Coraliomargarita algicola: one gene and its partner. The main gene of each other region encodes a partner of the protein of the gene in region 2 in a complex. Links are inferred from orthologs where the notes say so. Each region holds a gene or a part of one and is shown on either strand. Other genes may lie near its edges.

Region 1 (3,145 bases), 3.2 Mb from region 2 along the record:
GGATTACTGGGGTCAAACGCGGGTCTTGCCGTTTCTGGCCTTGCGGCTGTCTGTGGAGCTTCCGGAGCCTTTTGAGGCGTCTGGGGAATGGAAGCTTCGGCGGAGGCTGTACTAGTTTCAGCGGCAGTTTCCTGCATTTCTGACAAGCGCCTTAATTTCATCACGGGAGGCGCTTTGGCTGGCTCGGCCTTGGTGGTACTGCTGGCCTTGGGGTCAGTCTTCGCTTTCAGGTTACGCGAGAGTGTCAGCTTGACGGGAGGGCTCTCTTTGGAATCTTCGCTCATAGTTAAGGGAGCTTTTACTTTGCAGCTTTTGATTCGCAGGCAAAGCCTATTTTGGTCTTTGGTTGAGCTTTTACAAAAGGCGGAAAAGTATAAGGCCCGCCCCCGATTGCTCAGAAGCGGACCTTTCACTAACCTAATAACCCCTAACTAACTCAATGAAAAAGATTGTATGCCTATTAAGAACATGCGGCGTGGGGGAATGTTCCTTCTTTTTGTGAAAATTTCCAACTAGCAAGATTGTGGACTCGGTGAGGGAGCTGTTCAGGAGGGAGTTGATCCCATTGGGCGAAGCCTGTTTGCTGCTGTGCGACTGCGGAGAGTGCGTCACTGATTGAGCAGTATTTATTAAGTTCGATTTGTTGTTGGTTGGTGGAGAAAAAACTGAGGGTAAAGATGTTTTCGATTTCTGTGTCCGGTTCGACGCGAAATCCTCCGATGTCTGACTCGAAGTGTAGGCTTAAACTACTGTTGGATGCGGGCATTTAAGCATAATACATGTTCAGGCCAAATTTTACTATCAAGTGATTCTCGTATATTACAGGTGTGGATTGCTTAATTAAACGTCTGTTTTGAGCCAAATTTCGCCATCATGGAAACGAGCGTTTAGTTTAGCTTCCTTTTTAGCGAGAGCAGCTCGGTCGATGATTTTTCCTTCGCTGTTTTGGATGACGGCGTAGCCCCGTTGTAATGTGGCCTGTAAGCTTCCGTTGTTGAGGCGATGTTGCAGGGTGTGGATCTTTTCCTGTTTGTGGGCTGCGGCGAGTGAAGTTGCGCGCTGCAAGCGTCGGGCGCAATTGGCTAGGTTTTGCTCGGCGATGCCGAGTCTTGTTTTCGGGTGTTGTTCTGCGATCCGTTGAGCGTATTTTGCGAGTGCTTGCTGTTCGGTGCTTATACGCCGCGATAAATTGCGACTGAGGCGGTTTTCCAAGTCATCGAGCTGCATACCAAAGTGCTGTACTTTACGCTCGGGGGCGATGATACGCATGCGTGCATCGAAATCTCGTAGACGGGTGCGGTATTCTGACAGATAATTGTCTATCCACGCGTTTAAATCGCTGTGTGCATCTTCTAGGCGAGCGACGGCTTCGATGTAAAGTGAAGAGATGAGCTCGGCTGCGCCAGAGGGTGTTTCGGCCCGTTGGTCGGCGGCATAATCGCTTAATACGGTGTCGATTTCGTGGCCAATTGCTGAAATGACTGGCAATGGACATGCGGCCACTGCCCGCGCGAGCAGTTCTTCATTAAAGGCCCACAAGTCTTCGATACTACCACCGCCCCGTGTGAGAACTATCAGGTCAAAACCTGGGCTGGCAGCTGCATGTTGCAACATTGCAGCCACTTCCTCGGCGGCCCCTTTGCCCTGGACTTTTGCGGGAAAAATGACGACTTCACCAGAAAATTCGCGTCGCCGGAGTATGCGTAGGAAATCTCGTACTGCAGCGCCAGTGGGGGAGGTAATCACCGCAATCTTGCGTGGTAATGCGGGGAGCCTTTTTTTACGCTCGGAGGCAAAGAGTCCTTCGGCGGCGAGCTTGCGCTTTAGTCGTTCAAATTCCATTTGTAGGCGGCCTTCACCGCTTTGAATGGCGACTTTTGCAATCAATTGATAGCGGCCGTGTGGTTCGAAGACTGAAATGTCGCCTAATAGCTGCACTTCCATGCCGTCCTTTAGTTCGAAGCTTTGGCGGGCTGCATCGCGGGCGAAGAGCGCGCAGGGGAGTTGGCTGCCTGCATCTTTGAGTGAGAAATAAATATGTCCGGAGCTTTGCTTGCGCAGGTTGGAGACTTCGCCCTGAACCCAAACTCGCGAAAAGTTATCTTCTAGCTGAGCTTTAATCAGACGTGTGAGAGCCGTGACCTTGATTACTTGACCGGCCGGAGGTGTGAGTAAGTTATCCAACATTCTCAGTATTCTTTCGACTCCACATACGTGTGGCAAGAATGAGCACAATTAAAACGACAATGCCAGTGATTGCCCAGCCGATTTGCCCTTTGAATATAGCTCCGCCGGTGACCACGAAGCCAGCGGTCCACAGGCTGGTTGTGGGGATGGAGACCAGTAAGTAGGGGCGAAGGCGCATGCCTAGTATGCCTAATACGATATTTTGTAAGGCATAGGGGATGCCTGGGGTGAGCCGCATAATCAAACCCAGGCGCAGTGCGTTGCCATCGCTCATTTCTGGTAGCTCACGATGGCGTAATACGTAGCGCGTGAGTAGGTCGCGTAAAGGGCCCGCGGCCAATGCGTAGGTCCAAATGCTGCACAGGCTTTGTGCGCTGATTGCCAGTGCCAAGGTCGCTGGTATTCCATAGCGCGGTGTCAGCACTACGCCGAAAAGGATCAATACCGGGCTGCTTGGAAAGCCGATTCCCGGCAAGGTGGCGAGTACCTGCGATCAGTGCCCATGGGTTCGCTTCAAGCAAGGTGTGTCCTTGGTCCAACAGGTCCAACCAATAGGAGAGCTCTGGGTGAGTGTGCCAGAGTAGATAGACCGCCAAAGCTGAAAAGACCGCAGGGATCAACAGCAGCGCCATATTGCGCCGAAGTCTACGTGTGTGCTTGGGGGTGGATTTTTCCATCGTGCGTACGTTGGAGAGTTTCGTTGGAACTGGCTAGATTTTTGTATGGAAGTGATACGAATCGCGTCTTTGTAGTGAATCTGCCCGATAACGCTGGCTTGCCACTCGCTCGAAAGCACTTAGCGTGCGTGTTTTATGGAAGAAGATAACGAACCTACGGGTGCCTCAATGGTGCCACTTGCACTTGCTTTGCTCGCCATTGTCCTCGGTGGTGCGGGCCTGTATTTTGGGCTGAATGCCAATCAGCGGATTACGCCTCTGACCGAGTCGGTCGATGAGGG
Region 2 (2,981 bases):
TGTCGCTGCCTTTTTGCAGGCGTTGCGCTTTGCCGATTTCCAGCGGGACGGGCGTCTCTTTGATCGGGGTGCCGATTGCATTGCCGCGAGGATAGCGGATAAAAGCGGCTCCTTGATGGGCGAGGCCAGTGGCCATCATATCGGCGAGTTCGTCTTCATTTGCCGGAGCCATGATGACGACTTCGGGCACACAGCGCAGGTAGGAGAGATCAAAGAGGCCGTGGTGAGTGGCTCCGTCGTTCGGCGAGAGTCCTGCACGGTCCATGCAGAAGAGCACGGGTAAGTTTTGCAGAGCGACATCGTGGATGATCTGGTCGTAAGCGCGTTGTAGGAAGGTGGAGTAAATCGCACAGACCGGGTGAAAGCCGGAGGTGGCCATGCCTGCTGCGAAGAGTACGGCGTGCTCTTCTGCGATACCGACATCGAAAAATTGCTTCGGCAGGGCATTCTCAAGGATGTTGAGCCCTGTGCCCGCTGGCATGGCAGCTGTGATACCGATGACATTGGCGTCTTCTTTGGCCAGTTTGACCAATGTGTGGCCCATGACGTCTTGATATTTCGGTGGTGTGCCAGGGGCCGAGGGGGTGCCTTTGCCCGTTTTGACATCGAAGGGGCTGGCGCCGTGAAAACGCTCCGGGTTTTGAATCGCGACATCGTAACCGCGGCCTTTCTCCGTGAGTACGTGCAGTAGCACGGGTTGCTCCGCATTTTTAGCGAAATCCAGATAGTGTTCGACTTGTTTTTGGTCGTGTCCATCGATCGGGCCGATGTAGCGAATGCCGAATTTTTCAAATAGCGAGGAGGAGACAAAAAAGTCTTTGGTCTCTTGTTTCCACTTGGAGCCCAGTTTGATGAGTGAGTCGCCACCTGGCATTTTTTGCAGTAGGCTCTCAAAGTCGTCGTTGAGGCGGTTGTATACCGGGTTGGTTATGAGCTCGTTGAAATAGCGGGGCAGGGCACCTACATTTTTAGCGATGGACCACTTGTTATCGTTGAGGATGATAATGAGTCGCTTGGTGGACGTCGCTACATTATTGAGCGCCTCCATGGTAATGCCGCAGGTGAAGGCGGCGTCACCGCAGAGAGCGACCACATGCTCATCGCTGTCACGTTGATCACGTGCAGTCGCCATGCCCAGTGCGGCGGAAAGTGCGGTGCCGGCGTGGCCAGCACCAAAGGCGTCGTGCTCACTCTCTACTCGTGAGAGGAAGCCACTGTAGCCATCGCTGGTGCGTATGTGGTCGAAGCGTTCGTCGTTGCGGCCAGTCAAGAGTTTGTGGACGTAGCCTTGGTGGGCGACGTCGAAGCAGAAGCGGTCTGTGGGCGTATTAAATACGCGGTGCAAACCGATCGTGAGTTCCACGACTCCCAGATTGGGCCCGACGTGGCCACCGTTTTTGGCAGTGGTTTGAATGATGCGCTCACGAATCTCTTGGGCGAGTTGCGGTAGTTCTTCCGGGGCGAGTTTTTTGACGTCGGCGGGCGACTGTATCCGTTCAAGTATGGACATGAGGAAATTAGTTTTCGCTGGAGTCGTCGAACGCTTCGAGTTGACCAGTTTTGATATTGAGCTGTTCGATCTTTAGTTCGGCCTCTTTGAGCTGTGCTTGGCACTGTTGGAGGAGCTTGGAACCTTCTCCAAATTTCTCAACCAGTTCGGCCAGTGGTGTATCGCCGTTTTCCATGGCTTCGATTAAGGCTTCGAGGCGCTCGACGGATTGCTCGAATGTGGGTTCTTCTTGTTTAGCGGGCATAGCGGTTCTTAGTCCTGAGAATCAAAGGCGTTCTGAATGACTTCGAGGTCGATGTTTTTAGTGATGAGATCTTTGATGATAGGGATTTTATCGTCGTCGCTCGGTTGGGTTTTGACGGTCATATTATTGACCCGGGAGGCGACTTTGTAACTGTCTTCGGCGCACAGGACCACGGGAATCGAGGTTTGGGCGATCATTTCCATCAAGCGTGGATGTGGTAATATACTGCGGGTGAGGATGATGCCAGCAATAGAACTGCCCATGCCACCAATGCTATCGGAGGCGATGGCAGAGAGGATGATATCTTCGCGGTCGCCGGGTGTAATAATCAGCACGCCCTTGTCCAGATGTTCAACCAGGCCTTTGGCGGCCATGGCACCGATGATGACTTTATAGATGCGGTTGTTGCCCCCTTTGGATTTTCCATTGAGCCAGCGGCCTTTGGTTTCTTCGACCACTTGCTGCAAGTTGGGCTGGGTGAGCATGCACTCGTGGGGAATGCAGCCGAGCAAAGGGATATTCATGCGGTCGAGCGCGATACGGCAGTATTTTTCCACCATCTCGATCTTGCGTGGTTCGACCTTATTAATGATGGCTCCGATTATTTGTACGCCCGCGGCTTCGAAGACGGCTTTGTTGAGTGCAATTTCGTCGATGGGGCGCCCGATGCCGCCACGTGCGACAATGATGACCTTTGCATTCAGGCGCTTGGCTACATCGGCATTAGATAGGTTAAAAACCGAGCCGACTCCGGCATGGCCCGTGCCTTCGATGATGATGTAATCGCGCTGGAAGGCGGCACGGTCGAAGGCGCGGCACATCTTATCGATTAATTCGGTGTGGTTGGCGTCGGGATTGTCCAGATACTCACGAGTGAAACTGTGATGAATCACAATTGGACTCATCGCATGGATGGGAGTTTTTACATCGAAAATCTGGTTGAGCAGGATGGAATCTTCATCGATCTGGTGGCCTTCGACTTGTAGGAAGCGCTGGCCGACGGGTTTGATGAAGCCGACATGCTCGGTAATGCTGCGCAAGGCGGCAAACAGTGCCAGACTGGTGGTGGTCTTCCCATCATTCATACGAGTCGCGGCGATAAAGATTCGCTTGGTCGTCTTGTTGCGCGGTGCAGTCAAGATTTCCGTGTCGTCAGGCTCGGTGAAGTGTTTATGGGAAGACGGCATAATATCGTTCGTATTCTGTTGTGTGAAAATGCTAGGTGTA

Evidence for each region.
Region 1: the proteins of xseB (region 2) and xseA are in contact, whole or in part, in a cryo-EM structure (PDB 8TXR), measured with the Escherichia coli proteins. The link is inferred for Coraliomargarita algicola from one-to-one orthologs.

The regions. Positions count from the first base shown.
Region 1 is NZ_CP138858.1:4,341,561-4,344,705, forward strand. Bases 15-2,976 are described here. They hold xseA (exodeoxyribonuclease VII large subunit), read right to left. Parts: upstream 2,188-2,976; coding sequence 841-2,187; downstream 15-840. Other genes in these bases: SH580_RS17870 (hypothetical protein), read right to left, coding at 15-284; SH580_RS17875 (hypothetical protein), read right to left, coding at 461-766; SH580_RS17885 (VTT domain-containing protein), read right to left, coding at 2,177-2,590; SH580_RS17890 (hypothetical protein), read right to left, coding at 2,472-2,864. In the rest of the region: more of SH580_RS17870, read right to left, coding at 1-14; SH580_RS17895 (LysM peptidoglycan-binding domain-containing protein), read left to right, coding at 3,000-3,145. UniProt on the Escherichia coli protein: Bidirectionally degrades single-stranded DNA into large acid-insoluble oligonucleotides, which are then degraded further into small acid-soluble oligonucleotides.
Region 2 is NZ_CP138858.1:1,099,112-1,102,092, reverse strand. The notes cover bases 137-2,934. They hold xseB (exodeoxyribonuclease VII small subunit), read right to left. Parts: upstream 1,755-2,934; coding sequence 1,518-1,754; downstream 137-1,517. Other genes in these bases: SH580_RS04220 (phosphotransacetylase family protein), read right to left, coding at 1,763-2,934; dxs (1-deoxy-D-xylulose-5-phosphate synthase), read right to left, coding at 137-1,510. Outside these bases: more of dxs, read right to left, coding at 1-136; more of SH580_RS04220, read right to left, coding at 2,935-2,941. UniProt on the Escherichia coli protein: Bidirectionally degrades single-stranded DNA into large acid-insoluble oligonucleotides, which are then degraded further into small acid-soluble oligonucleotides.